DNA from 2 places in the Dysosmobacter sp. Sow4_B12 genome. Region 2 is predicted to be linked to the other one. Evidence: riboswitches for the same ligand, from Rfam matches in the RefSeq annotation. Region 2 holds a riboswitch; the other holds the start of a gene.
What was found. Region 2 has a riboswitch for magnesium ahead of mgtE (magnesium transporter). Riboswitches for the same ligand answer to the same signal wherever they lie in the genome.

Region 1: another riboswitch for magnesium. It lies ahead of mgtE (magnesium transporter); the one in region 2 lies ahead of mgtE (magnesium transporter).

Annotation. Positions count from the first base shown of each region.
Region 1 is NZ_JBQKKR010000011.1:52,016-63,675, reverse strand. It holds gene ACTQ4R_RS10080 (hypothetical protein) at 1-739, opposite strand, end outside; gene ACTQ4R_RS10075 (TetR/AcrR family transcriptional regulator C-terminal domain-containing protein) at 901-1,485, shown strand; gene ACTQ4R_RS10070 (sugar phosphate isomerase/epimerase family protein) at 1,537-2,463, opposite strand; gene ACTQ4R_RS10065 (HIT family protein) at 2,623-3,045, shown strand; gene pyk (pyruvate kinase) at 3,197-4,936, shown strand; gene mgtE (magnesium transporter) at 4,982-6,355, opposite strand; M-box (ykoK) riboswitch at 6,461-6,622, opposite strand; gene ACTQ4R_RS10050 (JAB domain-containing protein) at 6,794-7,468, shown strand; gene uvrB (excinuclease ABC subunit UvrB) at 7,582-9,552, shown strand; gene ACTQ4R_RS10040 (MmcQ/YjbR family DNA-binding protein) at 9,763-10,146, shown strand; gene ybaK (Cys-tRNA(Pro) deacylase) at 10,152-10,637, shown strand; gene uvrA (excinuclease ABC subunit UvrA) at 10,770-11,660, shown strand, end outside.
Region 2 is NZ_JBQKKR010000014.1:14,950-26,609, reverse strand. It holds gene ACTQ4R_RS11075 (hypothetical protein) at 1-140, opposite strand, end outside; gene ACTQ4R_RS11070 (hypothetical protein) at 156-728, opposite strand; gene ACTQ4R_RS11065 (dihydroxyacetone kinase subunit DhaK) at 741-1,739, opposite strand; gene ACTQ4R_RS11060 (DAK2 domain-containing protein) at 1,789-2,253, opposite strand; gene ACTQ4R_RS11055 (hypothetical protein) at 2,259-2,408, opposite strand; gene ACTQ4R_RS11050 (sugar-binding transcriptional regulator) at 2,592-3,521, opposite strand; gene recQ (DNA helicase RecQ) at 3,666-5,471, shown strand; M-box (ykoK) riboswitch at 5,526-5,687, shown strand; gene mgtE (magnesium transporter) at 5,928-6,938, shown strand; gene ACTQ4R_RS11035 (S-layer homology domain-containing protein) at 7,132-9,633, shown strand; gene ACTQ4R_RS11030 (hypothetical protein) at 9,719-10,186, opposite strand; gene rpoD (RNA polymerase sigma factor RpoD) at 10,409-11,660, opposite strand, start outside.

The DNA.
Region 1 (11,660 bases), on a different contig from region 2:
TGAGCTTGGAGATCTCCTCCAGCTGGCTGAGGGTGGCCGGCACCATCAAAAATGTCATGCCGCCGAAGGAGAAGTCCTCGGCGCCCACCCGGATGGCGAAGTGCTGCTCCTCGCCAGGGAAGGCCAGAAACAGTACCGCCCGCAGGTTACCAATCAGCTGCACCTGGGCGCCGGGTGCCTCCAGGGACAAAATGTCGTCCTGGTTGAACAGGGCCATGGCCTCCAACGTGTAGTTGTTCTTGGCGTATTCGCTGGCGTTTTCGTTGGGAATGGCGTCCACCAGGATCTCCACCACGCCGGTCTTGCCCGGCAGGTCCTCGGCCCGGGTGGGTACGCCGTTGAGGGTGTAGTGGATGGACAGCGTCCAGGGCAGGGTCTCGAAGGGCTGCGCCGTCTTGCCCTCAAAATAAAAGTGGGTGGGGGCGCTGTCACCGGCGAAGCGGAAGGTGGTGGTGCCGCTCTGCACCGTGGGCTCCGTGTGGTCCGTCAGGTTCACCACCTGGTCGTATGTACCGTGGTCCGTCACCGTGTCGGCGCCGTTGAGTACGTAGCTTTTCACCACGCTGCCCTCCGTCAGGTTGCCGTAGTAGTCCAGGGTGGCGTAATAGGCCTCGTCATAGGTGGGTGCCACGCCGTCGCCGATGGGCTCCGCCGCCGCGGCGGGCACCACGCAGGCACCGGCCAGAGCCAGCGCGGTGGCCAGAGCCAACGGGCGGTGGGAATGGGAACTGTGGCTCATAAAAATGCTCCTCTCAATAATCAACAAATGTTGAATAATAAAAAGTTGTTGATTTATTTTTCGGGAGTGATTATAATACAGACAGAGGAAAAAAACAAGGGACACATTCCGGCTTTTGTCTAAAGCAGCGGGGGGAGGTGTCCGAAAGGAGAGACAGTGCTATGGAAAAACGCTCGGAGGACCGCCGCTCCCGCCGGTCCCGGCGCCTGCTGAAGGAGGGCCTTCTGCAGCTGATGCAGGAAAAGCGCTTTTCGGAGATCACCGTCCGGGACATCACGGAGCGGATGGACTTGAACCGGGGGACCTTTTACCTGCACTATCCGGACACGGCGGCCCTGCTGCAGAGCGTGGAGGAGGATATGCTGGCGGAGGCCCAGGTCTTGGTGGACGCCCACATGGCGGAGAGCACGGCGGAGCGGACGCTGCGGCCGGTGCTGCTGCCTATTTTGGACTATGTGGTGGAGCACCGGACCACCATCGGAACGCTGCTGGACAGCGCTGCCGCCGGCGGCTTTGTGGACCGGCTCCAGGAGCTTATTTACCGCAACGGCGCCCGGCTGACGGCGGCCTGGTTCCGGGATGTTTCCCCTGAAAATCTGGACTACCTCATGAGCTTCATCACCTACGGCCTCATCGGCCTTGTGAAGGAGTGGTTCGGACGGGATATGGACCTGCCCGGAGAAGAGCTGGTGTCCATGGCGGACCGGCTGGTGCAGCGGGCGGCGGAGGCGCTGCTGCAGCCATGAAAAAAAGGACTGTTCTGAATGAACAGTCCTTTTTATATATGTAGGAAACGCTCAGACAATGACACGGTGCAGCAGGGCGGAGGCCTGCTCCAGGGCGTCCATGACGGGGATGGTGTAGTCCTCCTGCTCAATGCTCAAGGCGCCGTCATACCCGGCGGAGCGGAGGGCCTCCACGAACCGGCGCCACCAGGATTCGTCGTGACCGGTGCCGGGGGTGACGAAGTTCCAGGAGCGGGTCTTGTATTCCAGTACGCCCTTGGTATCCAGCATGGTATTCACGGCGCTGGCAGGTTCGGTCCGCACGTCTTTGATGTGGACGTGGTAAATGCAGTCGGACAGGGCGTCGATCATGGCCAGGGGATCGCCGCCCATCCAGAACAGGTGACTGGGGTCCATGTTCACGCCCACGGTCATGCCCACGGCAGCCTGGAGGCGCCGCAGGTTCTCCACATTGTTCACCAACTGCCAGCCGTGGAACTCCAAAGCGATGCGCTCCACGCCGTGGCTCCTGGCCTGGGCCACCAGCTTTTCCCACTGGGGAATGGCTACCTCCCACTGGTAGCGGAGGATGTCCTCTGTTTCAGGAGGCCAGCTGGTCACCACCCAGGTGGGCATTTTGTCCCCCTCACAGCCGCCGGGCAGGCCGCTCATCATGACCACGGTCTTGAGGCCCAGCTGCTCCGACAGCAAAAAGGTCTTTTCCGCCACGGCCCGGTCCCTCTCGCCCTTTTCGCCGGGGAACAGGGGGTTCCCGGAGCAGTTGAGGGCCGAGATGGTGAGGCCGTTGGCATCCAGTGTGTCCAGCAGCTCCCGGCGCTTGCCGGCGTCGGCGGTCAAGGTGTCCAGGTCGATGTGGGGAGCGGGGGACCAGTTGCCGCAGCCCAGCTCCACCTGCTCCAGCCCCAGCTTCCGGCACACGGCCGCCGCCTCCGGGAAGGAAAGATGGGCCAGACTGTCTGTTACCAAACCTAATTTCATGGGAAAGACCCTCCTTGCATCATGTTTTTTCCAGCTTACCACATCCCGGTCCAAAAATCCACAGAGAACCGCTTTGATTTTTCTTGACGAAAAACCGCCGGCGGTTGTATGGTAAGAAAAAGGGGCTTATCCCCAATCCGGAATCAGGAGGAAAATGACATGGGTTGTTTTTACTGTGACGAACACCACGAGGGCCGGGAGGCCATTATGTACAAGGTGGGCCAGATGAAGGCCGGCACGCTGTATCTGTTTAAGGACCAGGCTCACAAGGGCCGCTGTGTGCTGGCGCTGAAAAACCACCGCCGGGAGCTGTGGGAGTGCGAGCCCCAGGAGCGGGCGGATTTCGCCGAGGACCTGGCCCGGGCCTCCAAGGCCATCCAGGACCTGTGGGGCTGCACGAAGCTGAACCTGGCCTCCTTCGGCGACGCCAATCCTCATCTCCACTTCCACATCGTGCCCAAGTACGAGGGCGGCTTTGAGTTTGGCGGCGGCTTTGAGATCACCAACCCCCAGCCGGTGCACCTGGCGGAGGAGGAGTACCAGAGCATGATCGCGGAATTGAAAGAAAAACTGGGTATCTAATCGTTTAGCTTTCAAAGTGCGGCAGAAATGCCGCACTTTTTTCTGGCAGCTTTACGCAAATTTTTGCGTGATTCCTCTTTTCTGGGGGCGGCATCTGTGGTAGAATGCTATTCGGTGAAATTTGTTCCTTTCAAGAAAGGTGGTAATAAATATGAGAAAAACCAAGATCGTCTGTACTCTGGGACCCGCCACGGACCGGGAGGGTGTTTTGCGGGAGATGCTGCTCTCCGGCATGAACGTGGCCCGCTTCAACTTTTCCCACGGTGACCACGCCGGCCACAAGGCCCGGTTGGACACGCTGAAGGCGCTGCGGAAGGAACTGGACCTGCCTGTGGCCGCCATGCTGGACACCAAAGGCCCCGAGGTGCGGCTGAAAAGCTTCAAGGACGGCTCTGTGGAGCTGAAGGAGGGCTCTGAGTTTACCCTGTGCACCAACGAGGTGGAGGGCGACGAGACCCGCTGCTCCATCACCTATAACGACCTGCCCGGCGATGTGAAGGCCGGGGACGCCATCTTGCTGGACGACGGCCTGGTCCGCATGACCGTGCTGGAGACCACGCCCACCACCATCCGCTGCAAGGTGCTCAACAGCGGCGTCATGAAAAATAACAAGGGCGTCAATATCCCCGGCGTCCGCCTGTCCATGCCCTATGTGAGCCAGCGGGACCGGGAGGATATCCTCTTCGGTATCCGGGAGGGCTTTGACTATATTGCCGCCAGCTTTGTCCGCACCGCCGCGGACATTCGGGAGCTGCGGCAGATCCTGGACCAGAATAACTCCCACATCCGCATCATCGCCAAGATCGAGAACCGGGAGGGCGTCAGCAACCTGGCGGACATCCTGGCCGTGGCCGACGGCATCATGGTGGCCCGGGGCGACATGGGCGTGGAGATCGACTTCACGGAGATCCCCGTTATTCAAAAGGACATGATCGCCCAGTGCGTGGCCTGCGGCAAGCCGGTCATCACCGCCACCCAGATGCTGGACTCCATGGTGGAAAATCCTCGCCCCACCCGGGCGGAGATCACCGACGTGGCCAACGCCATTTACGACGGCACCTCCGCCATCATGCTCTCCGGCGAGACCGCCGCGGGCAAGTACCCGGTGGAGGCGGTGCGCACCATGGACGCCATCGCCCTGCGGACGGAGGCCAACATCGACCGGGCCAAGCCGTTGAAGGTCTCCGGCAAGGAGCGGCTGTCCATCACCACCGCCATGGCCCACGCCGCCTGTACCACCGCCATGGACATCGGCGCCGACGCCATCCTCACCGTCAGCCAGCGGGGCGTCACCGCCCAGATGGTCAGCCGCTTCCGGCCCCAGACCACCGTGGTGGCCCTGCTGCTGGACGAGCAGGTCCGCCGGCAGATGAGCCTGTACTGGGGCGTGGAGGCCATCATGATGCCCTATGCCAGCAGTTCTGACGAGCTGGTGGATTTTGCCGTGGAGGCGGCGGAGAAGGCCGGAATCGTGAAAAACGGCGATCTGGTGGTGGTCACCGCCGGCGTGCCCGTGGGCGTGGCCGGCACCACCAATATGATCCGCGTCAAGCAGGTGGGCGGCTCCCTCATCAACGCCACCGGCATCGGCGGCAAGAAGGCCAGCGGCCGCCTGTGCGTGTGCCGGGTGCTGGACGATGTGGCGGAGAAGTTCCGCCCCGGTGATGTGCTGGTGGTGCCCTATACCACCAACGCCCTGCTGCCCTACATCCGCGAAGCCGCCGCCGTCATCACGGAGGAGGCCAGCGCCGACTGCCACACCGCCACCGTGGGCCTTACCCTGGACAAGCCCGTCATCGTGGGAGCGGTAGACGCCACCCGCCGCCTGACGGACGGCCTGCGGGTGTCCGTGGACTGCGGCCGCGGCGTGGTCCAGACCCTGCCGGAATAAGAAAAGCAAAAACAACCCCCGCCCATTGGCGGGGGTTGTTTTGGTTCAAACGCCCAAAATCAGGGAGGCGAACTGGAAGTAGATCAAAAGGGACAGGGAGTCCACAATGGTGGAGATGAAGGGAGAGGCCATGACGGCGGGGTCAAAGCCCACCTTTTCCGCCAGGATGGGCAGGGAGCAGCCCACCAGCTTTGCCACCATCACCGTGCCGATGAGGGTGGCGCACACCACCAGAGCCACCGTGGGGGTGACGGTGGGGTTGTGGAGCAGCCACCGGTCCACCAGCATCATTTTTATGAAGTTGGCTGCCGCCAGACACAATCCGCAGCAGATGGACACCCGGAACTCCTTCCACAGCACCCGGACCAGGTCCGAGAACCGCACCTCCCCCAGGGACAGGGCGCGGATGACGGCGGTGGAGGCCTGGGTGCCGCTGTTGCCGCCGGTGCCGGAGAGCATGGGGATGAAGGAGGTGAGGATGGCACAGGAGGCCAGGGCGCTTTCAAAGTGGGTGAGGATGATGCCGGTGAAGGTGGCGGAGAGCATCAGCACCAGCAGCCAGGGGGTGCGGGCCTTCCAGGTCTCCAGAGGGCCGGTTTTCAGATAGGGCTTGTCAGAGGGCAGAATGGCGGCCATCTTCTCGATATCCTCGGTGACCTCCTCCTGCAGAACGTCCATGGCGTCGTCCACGGTGACGATACCCACCAGACGGTTTTCCGTGTCCACCACGGGAAGGGCCAGAAAGTCGTATTTGCTCAAGGCCCGGGCGGTGGATTCCTGGTCATCCAGGGTCTGGACGGAGATGAAGTTGCGCTCCATGATGTCGCCGATGATGTCGTCGTCATCCGCCAGCAGCAGCGTCCGGATGGACAGCAGGCCGATGAGGTGGCGCCCCTCGTCGATGACGTAGCAGACGTTGATGGTTTCCTTGTCGGGGCCGGTGCGGCGGATGCGCTTGAGGGCGGCCTCCACCGTCATGTCCTCTTTCAGGTCCACAAACTCCGTGGTCATGATGCTGCCGGTGGAGTCGTCGGGGTACTTGAGGATCTCGTTGATGCTCTTGCGCATCTCCGGGTCGGAGTGCTTGAGGATGCGCTTGACCACGTTGGCGGGCATCTCCTCCACAATGTCAACGGTATCGTCCAGATACAGCTCGTCCAGCACTTCCTTCAGCTCCGTGTTGGAAAAGCTCTGGATCAGCAGCTCCTGCTGGTCGGAATCCAGCTCCACGAATACCTCCGCCGCCAGCTCCTTGGGCAGCAGGCGAAAAACCAGAGCCACCTTTTCATCCAGCTCGCCGCACAAGGCGGCGATGTCCGCCGCCTCCATGGGCAAAAGGAGGTCCCGCAGGTCCGCGTATCGTTTTCGGGCGATATACTCCTCGATCTTCTCCAGCAGCTCTTCCCGGTTTTCTTCCAGCTCAAACACGCCGCGCGTCCTCCTTTCCGGTTTCAGTGAAAAAATAAATTCCCTGCTCGCCCGGAACGGTGCGACCAGAGAATGTCCCTTTCCCGGAGGACCTGCGCCCTCCGCCACCGTTCAAGCTTTAGCCTCACAAGGCGGTGAAATCGCGTTAGATGATACCTTCGTGTTCGATATCGCCTGTTCAAACCAACTCATGATGTCTCCATCACTCCGCGGCAGCGATCCATATCCCTGTGGTAGCCTTACCTACCGGACGATATGTAATTTTTTGTTTTCTTCGTTTATATTATGCCAAAAAATTACGGCTGTCAACCCGAAGGACGGCTGATTTGGAATTTCCCGGCCCGAAAACCGCTTGTCGCCTGTGGGGCGGCGTGGTATAATAGGACATTCCGAAGAAATTGCGGCTTGGAGGAAGGGCGGGAGGCGCGCATGGGTATTCACGACGGACACAGAGAGAAGATGCGGCAGCGCTTTTTAAGCGGCGGACTGGACCATTTCGCGGACCATGAGGCCCTGGAGCTGCTGCTGTATTACGCCATCCCCCGGCGGGACACCAACCCCATCGCCCACGCCCTCATGGAGCGGTACGGCTCCCTGCCGGCGGTGCTGGCCGCCCCGGCGGAGGACCTCGAGAAGGTGGACGGCATCGGGGAAAACGCCGCGGTGCTTTTGAAGCTGGTGCCCCAGCTGTACCGCAAGGCCCGGCTGGCGGAGGCGGAGCAGGAGACGGTCCTCAACTCTTCGGAGCGGGCCGGCGCGTATCTTCTGGAGCGGTTCGTCGGCGAGACCCATGAGGTGGTCTACGCCCTGTACCTGGACCGGAAGGGCAAGCTCATCGCCTGCCGTCACCTGGGGGAGGGCGGCATCTCCTCCGCCGGGCTGGACATCCGCCGGCTGTTGGAGCAGGCACTGCTGACCTCCGCCAGCGCCGTGATCCTCTCCCACAACCACCCCAGCGGCGTGGCGCTGCCCTCGCCGGATGACTATGTTGCCACAGACCGGGCAAAATCAGCATTGCAGAGCATCGGCGTCCAGCTGGCGGACCACATCATCGTGGCGGACAACGACTTCGTGTCCATGGCCGACAGCGGGTATCTGCTTTGAACCGCCCCGGCTTTTGCCGAAGCGGGAAGAACAAGTATCGAACATATGTTGCATTCAAAAGGCGGCTATGGTATCATAAATGCGCAAACAAATAAGCTGCTTGGGAGGACGACATGCCAAAATTTCAAGTCGTTTCTGAATACCAGCCCTCCGGCGACCAGCCGCAGGCCATCGCGGCGCTGGCGGAGGGGATCGAAAACGGACTGAAGGAGCAGGTGCTGCTGGGCGTCACCGGCTCCGGCAAGACCTTCACCATGGCCAAGGTCATCGAGCAGGTGCAGCGCCCCACCCTGGTGCTGGCCCACAACAAGACCCTGGCGGCCCAGCTGTGCGCGGAGTTCAAGGAGTTTTTCCCCAACAACGCCGTGGAGTATTTTGTGTCCTATTACGACTATTACCAGCCGGAGGCCTATATCCCCCATACGGACACCTACATTGCCAAGGACGCCTCCACCAACGACGAGATCGACCGGCTGCGTCTGTCCGCCACCTGCGCCCTGCTGGAGCGGCGGGACGTGATCGTGGTGTCCTCCGTCTCCTGCATCTACGGCCTGGGCGAGCCGGATGACTTTGCCAAAATGGTGGTATCTTTGCGGGTAGGCGCCCAGTGGGACCGGGACGAGCTGCTGCGGCGCCTGGTGGAGATCCGCTACGAGCGCAACGACATCGCCTTCGAGCGGAACATGTTCCGGGTCCGGGGCGACACGGTGGAGATCTACCCCGCCTACTATAAGGACAAGGCCATCCGGGTGGAGTTCTTCGGGGATGAGATCGACCGCATCAGCGAGATCACGCCTCTGACCGGCGCGGTGAACCGGGTGCTGAACCACATCGCCATCTATCCCGCCAGCCACTATGTCACCACCAAGGGCAAAATGGACCGGGCCATCGGCGAGATCCGCCGGGAGCTGGAGGAGCAGGTGAAGGTATTCACCGACAACGACCAGCTGGTGGAGGCCCAGCGCATCCGCCAGCGGACAGAGTACGATATGGAGATGATGGCGGAGCTGGGCTATTGCTCCGGTATCGAGAACTACTCCCGCATCATTTCGGAGCGGCCCGCCGGGTCCGCCCCCATGACGCTGCTGGACTTCTTCCCGGATGACTTTTTGCTGTTTGTGGACGAATCCCACGTAACACTGCCCCAAGTGCGGGCCATGTACAACGGCGACCGTGCCCGGAAGGATTCCTTGGTGAAGTACGGCTTCCGCCTCCCTTGCGCCTACGATAACCGCCCGCTGAAGTTCGAGGAGTTTGAGGAGCGCATCGGCCAGGCGGTGTTCGTCTCCGCCACGCCGGGACCCTATGAGCGGGAGCGGGCGGACCAGGTGGTGGAGCAGGTCATCCGCCCCACGGGCCTGCTGGACCCCCGGGTGGAGGTGCGTCCCGTCACCGGGCAGATCGACGACCTCATGGAGGAGATCAACGCCCGGGCCAAGCGGAACGAGCGGGTGCTGGTGACCACCCTCACCAAGAAGATGGCCGAGGATCTGACGGAGTTTTTCAAAAACGCCGGCATCCGGGTGCGGTATATGCACTCCGACGTCCAGACCATCGAGCGGATGGAGATCATCCGGGACCTGCGGTTGGGCGAGTTCGACGTGCTGGTGGGCATCAACCTCCTGCGGGAGGGCCTGGACCTGCCGGAGGTGAGCCTGGTGGCGGTGCTGGACGCCGACAAGGAGGGCTTCCTCCGCAGCGAGACCAGCTTGATCCAGACCATCGGCCGCGCCGCCCGAAACGCCGAGGGCCTCGTGATCCTGTACGCCGATGAGATCACCCCCTCCATGCGGGCGGCTATGGATGAAACAGCGCGCCGCCGCACCATCCAGGACGCCTTCAATCAAGAACACGGCATCGTGCCCAAGACCATCATCAAGGGGGTCCGGGAGGTGCTGGAAATTTCCAAGACGGCGGAGAGCGGCACCGGCGGCAAGGGGAAGAAGCGCAAGCTCACCGACCAGGAGCGGGCCGCGGAGATCGCCAAGCTGGAAAAGGAAATGAAAGAGGCCAGCAAGATGTTGGAGTTCGAGTACGCGGCGGTGCTGCGGGACCGCATCATCGAGCTGCGGGGTGAGAAATAGCCTCTTTCATTTCCGAGATCAATTAAACAGAAGGGCTCCCGCGCGAGCCCAACGAAGTGGGTCGCGTGGGAAAAGGAGCGGCAGCGAAATGAGAGAGCTTTCGGCGCAGCCGGAAGCGAGGGATATGGAGCTTGCCGCGACGCGATGCTGGAGTTCGAGTACGCGGCGGTGCTGCGGGACCGCATCATCGAGCTGCGGGGTGAGAAATAAATGCGATACGAATGGTTGGACGAATACCTCCTCTCCCTTCCGGGGGCGGAGAAGGATTACAAGCCCGAGTGGGGCTGGTTCCGATACATGGTCCAGGGGAAGCTGTTTGCCGCCGTCTGCTCTCCGGGACCGGAGCACAAAACCTACGGCGGCCACGACCTGGTGAACTTGAAATGCGACCCGCAGCGCTCCGAGCTGCTGCGGGCGCAGTACCCGGACATTCTGCCGGGCTTTTACTCTGACAAGCGCACCTGGATCGCCTGCTTTTTGGACGGCGCCCTGCCGGATGCGCTGCTGCGGGAGCTGTGCGGAGCGTCTCACCGCCTGGTGGTGGAGAAACTGCCCAAATATGTACAAAGAGAACTCATGGAAAACAGAGGATGAATACAATGGCAAAGCACAAGGAAGAAAAAACAAACGTCATGCGGGTCCTGGACCAGAAAAAAATCCCCTACACGGCCCATACCTACCCTGCCGACGGTCCCATTGACGGCGTCAGCGTGGCGGGCTATCTGGGACAGGACGTGGAACGGGTGTTCAAAACCCTGGTGACCAAGGGGAGCACCGGGGCATACTACGTATTCGACATCCCCGTGGCGGAGAACCTGGACCTGAAAAAGGCCGCCAAAGCGGTGGGAGAGAAGTCCATCGCCATGCTGCCCCAGAAGGACTTGCTGCCCCTCACCGGCTACGTCCACGGCGGCTGCAGCCCCGTGGGGATGAAGAAGCAGTTCCCCACGGTGTTCCACGAAACGGCCGTCCTGTACGATACCATCTGCGTCTCCGCCGGCAAGGTGGGCGCCCAGGTGGAGCTGGCGCCCCAGGCGCTGCTGGACCTGCTGGGGGCTTCCGCGGCGGATGTCACTGTGGAGTGAGCAGCGGGACTCCCGCTGAGGAGGTACAACATGAAGCTGATCACTGAACTGGTGGTCTCCCTCATCATCGTGTGGGGATGGTGCCAGGAGGAAACATACAGATAATCTCTGACAAGGAGACGCAATACGCATATGCAGGATAAAATTATCGTCAAGGGAGCCCGGGCCAACAACCTCAAAAATATCGATGTCACCATCCCCCGGGACAAGCTGGTGGTGATGACGGGCCTCTCCGGCTCCGGCAAGTCCTCCCTGGCCTTCGACACCATTTATGCCGAGGGCCAGCGGCGGTACGTGGAGAGCCTTTCCTCCTATGCCCGGATGTTTCTGGGTCAGATGGACAAGCCGGATGTGGACTATATCGAGGGACTTTCTCCGGCCATCTCCATCGACCAGAAGACCACCAGCAAAAACCCCCGGTCCACCGTGGGCACGGTGACGGAGATCTATGACTACCTCCGGCTGCTGTGGGCCCGGGTGGGCACGCCCCACTGCCCCAAGTGCGGCAAGGTCATCCGCCAGCAGACCATCGACCAGATCATCGACCAGGTGCTCTCCCTGCCGGAGGGCACCCGCATCCAGGTGATGGCCCCCGTCGTCCGGGGCAAAAAGGGCGAGCACCAGAAGGTGTTCGAGGATGCCAAGCGCTCCGGCTACGTCCGGGTGCGGGTGGACGGGAACCTGTACGAGCTGGACGAGGAGATCAAGCTGGAGAAAAACAAAAAGCACAGCATCGAGATCGTCATTGACCGCCTCATCATCCGGCCGGACATCCAGCAGCGGCTGACGGACAGCGTGGAGACCGCCTCCGGCCTTTCCGGTGGATTGGTGGTGGTGAACCTGCTGCGGGAGGAACAGGACCTGGTGTTCTCCCAGAACTACGCCTGCGAGGACTGCGGCATCTCCATCGAGGAGCTGACGCCCCGGATGTTCTCCTTCAACAACCCCTACGGCGCCTGCCCCACCTGCACGGGCCTGGGCAGCCAGCTGAAGGTGGACCCCGCCCTGGTGGTGGAGAACGAG
Region 2 (11,660 bases):
CCTTCCTCAAATTTTAGGTACTCGATCTTGTAGTCATAGCCATCCACATTGCTGACCCAGAACTTGGCGCCCTCGTTGTAGACCATGCCGGGCTTTTTATTGGTGATGGGGATGCCGATGTGCATGTAAGTGGCGGCCATTGGGATATCCTCCTCTTATTTGGTGTTTCTCAGTTCCTCGTAGACCTCGTAGGCCTGCTGGGCGGTGTAGCCCTCGTGGACCACCTTGCCGATGGCGGCGGCCATACCGGCGGGGCAGTCGGACTGGAAGATATTCCGGCCCATGTCTACGCCGTGGGCGCCCTCGGCGATGGCGCGGTACGCCATTTCAAGGGCCTCCAGCTCCGGCAGCTTCTTGCCGCCGCCGTTGGACATGTCGTCATAGAGGACGGTGGAGTCGTAGGTGACCCGGACACACTTGGCCACCGGGGCAGCAGGGGAGATACAGGAGCGGATGACGCCCCGGGTGCCCATAAGCACATTCACGTAAGGGACCAGGGGCGGGATCACCAGGTCGATGCGCTCCAGGCCCGCTGTGGGGCCCATGATGTAGCCGTGGTCAAAAGCCAGCATGACGGTGTTGCCGGATTTGGGGTCGAACATCCGGGCCAGCCGGTTTTTCATGCCCCAGTCACAGTGGGCGTTGCCCTTGACGTAAAAGCCCTCCTGGGCAGGGGGAACGTCCAGGTGATAGTCGTGGGCGGCCTTGTTGCCGATGTTGTCTGCCATGGGAGGGCCTCCTTACTTCGTGAGATACGGCGTCTTGCAGGGGGCGTTCCACAGCCGCAGCAGCTCGTCGTCCATGCGGGCCATGAACATCTGGAAGCCGGCCTGCTCTTGAACGGTCAGCAGCTCACCCACATAGTTGGCCACGATCTCGATGTTCTGCTCCTTCAGCACCTGCTCACACTTGCGGTAGATAATGAGCTGCTCCATGAGGGTGGTGGCGCCGGAGCCGTTGATGATGAGCATGACCTTCTCGCCGGGCTGGATGCCGATGTCCTTCACCAGGGCGTTGACCATGATCTCGGCGGTCTCGTCGGCGCTCTTCAAGGGCTGGCGTCCGCCGCCGCCCTCGCCGTGCTGGCCCATGCCGATCTCCATGTCGTCCTCTCCCAGGTCGGCCAGGGCCGCGCCGGTGGAGGAATGGGTGGCGCCCCGGACGGCCACGGCCAGGGTGGCCATGTTGTCGGCAAAGCGCTGGGCGATGGCGGCAACTTCCTCCAGACTCTTGCCCTCGGCAGCGGCGGCACCGGCGATCTTGTAGGTGGGGATGCAGCCAACCACCCCCCGGCGGTCGTCGGCGTTCTCACGGGGAGCGTTGGATACGTCCTCCTGGGTGACTACCTTCACGCAGTGGAGTCCCTGTTTTTTCACCTGCTTCATGGTCAAGTTGCCGGTGAGCATGTCGCCGGCGTGGTTCAGCACGATGTACAAAACGCCCTTGCCCTTGTCCGCCAGCTTGATGGCGTCCACGCAGGCCTGGGGGCCGGGAGCGGCAAAGATGTCACCCACCACGGAGATGTCCACCATGCCCTCGCCTACGAAGCCGGAGATGGCGGGTTCATGGCCGGAGCCTCCCTGGGTGACGATGGTGACCCGGTCGGCGTTTTCCAAGGCGTTATTGATGATCATGTTCTCCTCACCCCGGTGGATGAGGGAGCGGTTGGCGGCTACCAGGCCGTCCAGCAGCTCGTCGGTCAGATTGTCAGGGCTGTTGATGAACTTCTTCATTTTCATGGCGGGAGTCCTCCTGTTATATTAAGATTTTAAATAAAGTATTTTTGCTTTATAGTCCTTGCGCTAAACCGCGAATAAACAGGGAGGTAGATACGGCACCCGCGTCGGGCGTGCCGATGGTCTGCTCCTTGTAGCTGCGGGCACGGCCGAATTTGGATACGAACTGCTCACTGGCCACGGCGCCGGCCTCGGCGGCGGCAGCGGCAGCCAACAGGATGTCCCTGGGAGAACCCTCCGCCGCCTGGGCAGCCTCCACCGCGGGAATGAGGGCATCCATCATGGTTTTGTCGCCCACCTTGGCGGTGGTGATGTCCTCCATCTCGGACAGGCATCCGGCAAACATCCGCTTCACGCCGTCGGCATCCAGCTCGCTTTCATCGGGGCCCAGTTCCACGCCGAGACCGCCGATCATGGTGCCGTACAGAGGACCGGCGGAGCCGCCCTTCACCTCCATAATGGCGGTGCCCAGATCGTCCAGGAAGTCCTGGATGCTCTCGTCGCCCCACTGTGGCACCCGATCTAGAAGGAGCTTTGCGATCTTGTTGATGGTGACGCCGTGGTCACCGTCACCGAAGCGGGAGTCGATCTCGCTGAGACGGTCGCGTTGTCCGCCAGCAATTTGGCGGCGCTGGTCAGCATGGCCGCCACAGCGGCCCGGTCCAAGGTCATGTGCATACGCCTCCTATACTGTTAACATCTGTTCGCAGCATAACAAAATAGTTACAAAAGTTAATAAATGACAATCAAATTCTACATATCGATAAAGTAAAAATCAATATTCTATGTAAAAAAGCACAAAAAATAAACACTCTCACAGAGCAGTACGTCTGTGAGAGCGTTACATATGTTACTTTACTCCAAAAGCTGGGATACCAGTTGCTCCCGGGCCACCAGATGGGTGAACAGCCCGGTCCGCAGGGCGCCCCGCAGGGCCCGCACGCTGGTGTTGGCGGAGCATAGCCCCACCACGTTGCGGCACTGGGCCAGGTGCTCAATGGGCAGCTGAATGGCAAAATCGTGGTCGGAGCGGATGATTTGGCCGCTTTCGTTGAAAAAGTACGCCAGCAGACGGCCGCAGGCCCGCTGCCGCTGCAGCAGAGGACCGTACCGGGCCACGGAGGCGAAATCCGGTGTGGAGGGATAGTTGCCGATGTTCACCAAGGCGGTGTCCATCTGCCGCCACTGCTGGTCCATCTGGCGGTACAGCTCCGTGGCGCAGAGGACCTCCTTTTCCTCGCAGCTTTCCGCCAGGGCGGGCAGGTACAGGAAGTGAGGCTCCGCCCCCAGGGCCGACGCCAGGATGCGGACATTTTCATTGGAGTGGTAATTGCGGATGGGAAAGCCCGCGTTGCCCAGGAGGGGGAACAGGTGCTTCACGCCGCTGTGCTTCGGCGGTTCCGCCTCCACCAAGGACACCAGCTGGCCGATGAAATGCCCCCAGCCGATGCCCACCTGTCGGGCCTCCAGTCGCTCCAGCAGTGCCAGTGTTTCCCGGCATAGGGCGAGATTGGTCTGGCCGTCGTCTCCGCCGTCGCTGACCAGGGCACCGCCGTGGAGGAAGGTGGTCTCCGCCAAGCGGCGCAAAAGGGCGTTGGCGGTCTCACCGGGAGCGTGAATGGTGATCTCCACTACCCCCAGCTCCCGGGCCTCACTGAGCATCCTACTGATGAGAGGGCGGGAAACGCCCAGCTCCGCGGCGATGTCGCTTTGCTTTTTGTCCTCCAAATAATAGCGTCTTGCCACCAGTGCCAGCCGCCGCAGCTTGTCCGTCTTGTCCTGCATGGTTTCCACCTCCTTGGTTACATATGTTACAGTATCACAGAAATGTACCAAATGCAACAGCGGCTCCGGGAAAAACGGGAGCGGCGGTATCATTTTGCCGCCGCCTGTGGTACAATGGCACGGAAACAGAAAGGAATCAGAACCATGACCAAGGAAGAAGCTTTAAAAACCTATTTCGGATACGACGCCTTCCGGGGCGGCCAGAAGGAAGTGATCGACGCCCTGCTCTCCGGCCGGGACGTGATGGCCGTCATGCCCACCGGAGCGGGAAAGTCTGTGTGCTACCAGGTCCCGGCCCTGCTGCTGCCGGGAATCACCATCGTGGTCTCGCCCCTGGTGTCCCTTATGCGGGACCAGGTGACGGCTCTGGTGCAGATGGGGGTGCCGGCAGCCTATCTCAACAGCAGCCTCACCTTTCGCCAGTATCTGCTGGCCTTGGACCGGGCCAAGGCCGGGCGGTACAAGATCATCTACGTGGCGCCGGAGCGGCTGGAAACAGAGGGATTCCGGGCCTTTGCGGAAACGGCGGACATCTCCCTGGTGGCGGTGGACGAGGCTCACTGCATCTCCCAGTGGGGCCAGGATTTCCGCCCGTCTTATTTAAACATCCCCGCCTTTGTGAACGCCCTGCCCAAGCGGCCGCCGGTGGGGGCCTTTACCGCCACCGCCACGCCGGATGTGCGGTCGGACATTCTGAAGCTGCTGGAGCTGAGATCACCGCTGTCCGTCACTACCGGCTTTGACCGGGAGAACCTGTATTTCGAGGTGCGCCAGCCCTCCGGCAAGAGGGCGGCGCTTTTGGAGCTGGTGCGCAGCCGGCCCGGCAAGTGCGGCATCGTGTACTGCGCCACCCGGAAGACTGTGGAGGAGGTCTGCGATTTTCTGCGGGAGGAGGGCATCGCCGCCACCCGCTACCACGCGGGACTGGAGCCGGAGGAGCGTCTGCAAAACCAGGAGGATTTCCTCTATGACCGGGCGGCGGTCATGGTGGCCACCAACGCCTTCGGCATGGGCATCGACAAGTCCGATGTCCGCTATGTCATCCACTACAACATGCCCAAGGACATGGAGAGCTATTACCAGGAGGCCGGCCGGGCCGGCCGGGACGGCGCTCCCTCCAGCTGCATCCTGCTGTACAGCAGCCAGGACGTGCGGACGGCCCAGTACCTCATCGAGCACAGTGAGCCCCGGGAGGATCTGGACGCCGTGACGGCGGCCCGTCTGCGGGAGCGGGACAGGGAGCGCCTGCGGCAGATGACGGGCTACTGCCAGACCCGCCACTGCCTGCGGCAGTACATCCTGCAGTATTTCGGGGAATCCGCTCCGGACTACTGCGGCACCTGCTATAACTGCCTGCATAACTTTGAGGAGGTGGACATCTCCCGGGAAGCGAAGCTCATCGTCCGCTGCATCGCGGAGACAGGCCAATGCTTCGGCGCCGGCGTCATCGCGGAGACCCTCTGCGGCGCTGTGACGGACAAGGTCCGCAAGTACCACATGGACCGGGAGGCCACCTACGGTGCTTTAAAGGAACTGACCCAGGCAGAGGTCCGGGAGCGCATCCGCTGCCTGCTGGAGGCGGGGGTGCTGGAGGCCAGTGCCGGTCCCTATCCCGTGCTGCGGCTGACGGAGAAGGCGGAGGACGTGGTGTACGGCGCCGCGCCGCTGCTGATGCGGTCCGACCGGGAGAAACTGCCTGCCTCCCGTCCCATCCCTATGGAGCTGGAGGGGGAGGACGCGGAGCTGTTCCGGCATTTGCGGAGCCTGCGGGCCAGGACCGCCCGGTTCCAGGGCATCCCGGCCTATATGGTGTTCAGCGACAAGACCTTGCGGGAGATGGCGGTCCGCCGTCCCGCCACCATGGCGGAGCTGCGGGCCGTGGGCGGCGTGGGCAGCGCCAAGGCGGAGCGGTATGGAAAACAGTTCTTGGAGGAGATCCGAAAGTTTTAAAACGGCTGTGGGTTGACAGCGGGAGAAAATTCGGATATAGTGTTTTTACAATCAAAATGCGTCCGGTAGGTAAGGCTACCGCAGGGATATGGATCGCTGCCGCAAAGTGATGGAGACATCACGCGATGGTTTGAACAGGGCTTGTCGAAAGCAAGGCATGACCTAATGCGATTTCACCGCCCGGCGAAGCTGAAGCTTGAACGGTGGCAGGTCAAAGACAGCGCAGAAGCAAGACGCATGCCCACCGTTGGGGCATGCGTCTTTTTGATTGATGTTAAGAACAAGTGAGGTGAACGAGATGGACGCGGGCAGTCGAAGGCCAGACAACTGGAAAGCCCTTGACCGGAACAGCCGTCAGGACAGTCTGCCCCCAGGCGTCTGTCCCGGTTAGGCGCGGTTTGTCCGGCCTCCCTGTCGAATGGAGCTGCGGCTCCCGGAAAACAAGGAGGTACGATCATGCTGAAAAACGAGAAGCTGTTTGAATCTGTCCGCCCCGTGGGGGAGGACACTGTGGCTGTCATCATGTGGACGGAGCCGGTGGTACTGCCGCCCCGCTGCCGGGTGAACGAGGCCATTGAGCGCATCCGCCAGGTGGGCCTGCCGGATGCCAATATGAACCACTGCTATGTGGTGGGGGAGGATTACACCCTCCTGGGCCAGGTGGCGCTGCGGGACCTGCTGCTGACCCGGGGCGGCATCCTGGTGGAGAGCGTCATGTCCCACCCCTTTGTCACCCTCCAGCCGGAGGATGACCAGGAGCTGGCCGCCCAGCTGATGGAGGAGTACGATCTGCTGGAGTTGCCGGTGGTAAACGGAGAGAACCGCCTGGTGGGCGTGGTCACCGCTGACGACGCCATGGCGGTTTTGCAGGAGGAGGCCACGGAAGATATGGAGCGCATGGCCGCCATGATGCCCTCGGAAAAGCCGTACCTGGAGAGCAAGGCGGCCCGGCTCTTCCTGGACCGCATCCCCTGGCTTTTGCTGCTGATGCTCTCCGCCACGCTCACCGGCGGCATCATTTCCCACTTTGAGGATGCGCTGGCCGCCCAGGTGGCCTTGACCGCCTTTATCCCCATGCTGATGGACACCGGCGGCAACTGCGGCAGCCAGTCCTCGGTGACTGTCATCCGTGGCTTATCCCTGGGCCAGGTCCGCTTTGCCGACTGGCTGCGGGTCCTGTGGAAGGAGCTGCGGGTCAGCGGCCTGTGCGCCCTGGCGCTGGCGGCGGTGAATTTTCTTCGGCTGCTGGTGATGAGCAGCGTCGGCACCGCTGTGGCGGCTACCGTCAGCTTGACGCTGGCGGTCACAGTCATCCTGGCGGACCTGGTGGGCGGACTGCTGCCCATCCTGGCCAAGAGATTGGGCTTTGACCCGGCGGTGATGGCAAGCCCCCTCATCACCACGGTGGTGGACGCCCTGTCCCTGCTGGTCTATTTCCAGATGGCCTCCTGGCTGTTGGGGATTTAGCGGAAAAAAGCGCGGGAGGCACGGCGGTTACAGACGTATGGAAACGGGCAAGTCAAGCGCCGGGAAAAGAAATGAAAAAAATTTACAAATTCGCAAGACAGTCCATAGGCGGTTGATGTATAATAAAAGCCAGCTATCAGCCAGTGGCTTGTCCGTTGGCTGAAGTATCCAGGAACGGAGGAATCAAGTCAAAATGAAAGGCATTGTAAAGCAGAAGCTGACGGCGTGTGTGCTGGCGGCGGCTCTGGTGGTGGGCATGGTCCCGGCGGCGTCGGCGGCCTCCAGCGACATCATCTATGAAGTGGACCCCGGAGAGGAAGTGGTCTTTGACCGCGCGGACTTCAAAGAGTTCTACGAGGATGAGTGCGACGACACCTTCCGGTATGTGACCTTTGAGGCCGACAGCTCCTACAAGTCCTCCAACGGCGTTTTGTATTACGCCTACGACGAAAAGGACGAGGAATCCTTTACCAAGAGCGACCTGGAGGATTACGACTTTTATTACAGCAAAAGCTCCTACGGCGACTACCCTCTCAACAAGCTGTCCTTCGTGGCGGATGACGATGCCGACGGCGGCAAGGTGACGCTGGAGTTCCGCGCCTGGGGCGATGACGATTACGCCGACGGCGTGCTGGAGATCCGGCTCGGCGAGGCGGATACCAAGAGCAGCAGTAGCAGTAAGGGCGACATCACCTATGATGTGGACCCCGGAGAGGAAGTGGTCTTTGACCGCGCTGACTTCAAAGAGTTCTACGAGGACGAGTGCGATGACACCTTCCTGTATGTGACCTTCTATCCCGACAGCTCCTATAAGACCGCCAACGGTGTTTTGTATTACGCCTATGACGAAAAGGACGAGGAATCCTTCAGCAAGAGCGACCTGGAGGATTACGACTTCTATTACAGCAAGAGCGCCTACGGCGACTATCCCCTCAACAAGCTGTCCTTCGTGGCGGACGACGACGCCGACGGCAGCACGGTGACACTGGAGTTCCGCGCTTGCGGCGAGGATGATTACGCTGACGGCGTGCTGAAGATCCGCATCGGCAAAGTGAGCTCCAGCAGTAGCAGCAGTAGCAGTAAGGGCGACATCACTTATGATGTGGACGCCGGTGACGAGGTGGCCTTTGACCGCTCGGACTTCAAGGAGTTTTACGAGGACGAGTGTGACGATACCTTCCGGTATGTGACCTTCTATCCCGACAGCTCCTATAAGACCTCCAACGGTGTGCTGTATTACGATTATGATGAAAAGGGAGAGGAATCCTTCAGCAAGAGCGAACTGGAGGACTACGATTTCTATTACAGCAGCGACGATTACGGCGACTATCCCATCAAGGGTCTTTCCTTCGTGGCGGACGATGACGCCGATGGCAGCACGGTGACGATGAAGTTCCGTGCCTGCGGCGACGACGATTACGCCGACGGCAAGCTGGTCATCCGCATCGGCGAGGCGGATTCCGGCTCTTCCTCTGATGGCGCCGCCGCAGGCGACATCATCTACCGCATCACCTCCGGCAATTCCGTCCAGCTGAACGCCAACGACTTTGCCCGCTTCATGAAGAAAACGCGCCCCGGCAGCACGCTGGCGTATGTGCGCATCACGGATGCGCCTGCCGTGGGCAGCCTGTACTATAACTTCTTTGGCGCCAGTTCCTACGGGACCTCTTCGGAGCGGATCACAGACTCCACCTGCAAGAGCATTTCCCTGTATTTCAGCCCCTCTTCCAAGAGTGATTACGCTCTTAGTGAGCTGACCTACATCCCCGGCGGCAGCAACTATTGCGAGGAGATCCCCTTCACCGCGTACAGCACGGACGGCGGCTCCGCCTCCGGCAGCGTTCTCATCAGCGTTACCTCCAAGAGCATGTCCGAAATCTACGGCACCACCACCTCCGGTAGCTCCGTGACCTTCCCGGCGGCATCCATCTCCATCGCGGTGGCCGGCGCCACCGGTGACGGCGTTGACTGCATCCAGCTTTTGCAGCTGCCCGCCTCCTCCAAGGGCACCGTGTATGCCGGCTCCAGCAAGAAGGCCACCACCACGAGCCTGTACAGCTATTCGGAAATCAGCTCTTTGCAGTTCGTGCCCGCCAGTGGCTTCACCGGCTCTGTGGAGATCCCCTATGTGGCCTACGGCAGCAGCGGCAGCCCTGTGGCCAGCGGTGTGTTCTCCATCGGCGTGGTGAACAAGGTCAAGACCTTCTCTGATGTCACCTCCGCCACCTGGTGCTATAAGTACGTGACGGAGCTGTCTGATGCCGGCGTTATCGACGGTTACAGCAACGGCACCTTCCAGCCCAACAAGTCGGTCACCTGGGGACAGGCGCTGAAGCTCATTATGCTGGCCGCCGGATACCAGACCCAGGCGCCCACGGACTCCAACGTGTTCAGCGGCTATCTGGCCGCCGCGAAGGCTGACGGCCTGGTCAGCGGCAGCGTGAACCTGAACGCCGCCATCACCCGCCAGCAGATGGCGCAGCTGGCCGCCAAGGCCCTGGGCTTGAGCATCTCCGACCTGTCCAGCGTGAATCCCTTCACGGACACCTCCGACCCCTATGTGCGGGCGCTGAACGCCGCCGGTATCGTGGAGGGCTATTTCTCCAACGGCACCAGCACCTTCAAGCCCAACAACACCTTGACCCGGGGCCAGATCTCCGCCATCGTCTGGCGGATGCAGCAGTACCGGGAGTGACCGCTTCCGTCTCGGCAAGTAAAGTCCCGGGGGACGACGCAAGTCATGCCCCGGGACTTTTATGTTGATTTCTGAAAAAGACCGCTTACCTGCGGACAAAGGCACCGTAGGGTTTTGCGTCCAGCCGCGTCTGGCAGCCCATCTTCCCGGCCATATGCCCCATAAAGAGACGCTGAACGGGCTGTCCGATGAGGCGGAACATTCGAATTTGGGCTTTTGGCAGATATTCCGGGCCGGCAAAGCGGTTCACAGCGGCCTTGTCGAAATACCCGGTCCGGGCGTAATACCGGCCCATCTCCGTGAAGGGAACTAGCAGCTTCCGGCGGTTTTTGTCGTTCATAAGGCTGAGACCGAAAATGTCGCCCTTGATGAGCGTGCCGCCGTAAGAGCATCCCAGCTGCGCGGGCAAGGTCTCCAGATACTTCTCACAGCACCGGCTCTGGGAGGCCTCCGGGAAGCCGCCCTGCAGCAAAAACGCCAGCTTTGTGCCGAGGGCCGTCTTGGGCTTCAGACCCGACAAAAACTCCAGCAGGATGCCGGGAATGTTTTCCATATACAGCGGCAGGGCGATGAGAATGTTGTCATGGGCGGTGAAGGCCTGGGCCGCGGCCGCCCATTGTCCGGGGTCAGAGAGATACCAGACCTCGGTGGTGTTTCCGCTTTCTTCCTATGTAAAACCTCCGATGTGGTGCTTCTATTCTACACCACATCGGAGCTTTACACAAAATTTGGGATGGTCTCTTTTTTACTTAACTTACTTAAAGTTTTTGCTTCCTCAGTTTAGGAAGTCCTTCAGTTTCTTGCTCCTGGAGGGATGGCGCAGTTTTCTGAGGGCTTTGGCCTCGATCTGGCGGATACGCTCACGGGTGACATTGAACTCCTTGCCCACTTCCTCCAGGGTGCGGGTGCGGCCGTCCTCGATACCGAAACGCAGCTTCAAAACCTTTTCTTCCCGGGGCGTCAGCGTGGACAGTACATCCATCAACTGCTCCTTCAGCAAAGTGAAAGAGGCGGCCTCGCTGGGCTCGCTGGCACCCTCGTCGGGGATAAAGTCGCCCAGGTGGGAATCTTCCTCCTCACCGATAGGTGTCTCCAGGGAAACGGGCTCCTGGGCGATCTTTAAGATCTCGCGGACCTTCTCCACGGGCATCCCCATCTCAGCGGAGATCTCATTGGGGGTGGGATCGTGACCCAGCTCCTGGAGGAGCTGGCGGCTGACACGGATGACCTTGTTGATGGTCTCCACCATGTGGACGGGGATACGGATGGTGCGGGCCTGGTCGGCGATGGCACGTGTGATGGCCTGCCGGATCCACCAGGTGGCGTAGGTGGAGAACTTGTAGCCCTTGGTGTAGTCAAACTTCTCCACGGCCTTGATCAGACCCAGGTTGCCCTCTTGGATCAGATCCAGAAACAGCATGCCGCGGCCCACGTACCGCTTGGCGATGGAAACCACCAGACGGAGGTTTGCCTCCGCCAGCTTTTGCTTGGCGGCCTCACCCTTTTTATAATCCGCCTGCCAGGCAGCTTCCTCCTCGGCAGTAGCGGTGACCTCTTCGCCTGCCTCCCGCTGGCGCTTCAGCTCGGCCAGATGGCGGGAGGCCTCGTTGCCGGCGGACATGGCCTGGGCCAGGTTGATCTCCTCATCGGGAGACAGCAGGGGCACCTTGCCGATCTCCTTGAGGTACATGCGGACGGGGTCGTCGATGGAGAAGTTGTTCACCAGAGTGTTGGGGTCGACCAGCTCTTCCTCCTCCACATCGGCGATCTCTTCGGCGGCAGGCTCGTCATCCGGCAGGTCCGGCAGCAGGTCGTCATCGGTGCTGATGTCGATGTTCAGCGCCTCCAGAGAGTCATACAGCTGGTCCATCTGCTCGCTCTCCAGATTCAAGTCGTCCACAGCCTCCATCAGCTCCGCGGATTCCAGCTTGCCCTTTTTCTTGCCCTTGGCCAGCAGCTCCCGCAGCTTTTCGTTGTTGATAAGCCAGCTGGCAGCAGGCAGAGCGGCCACCTGCTTGTCATCCAGG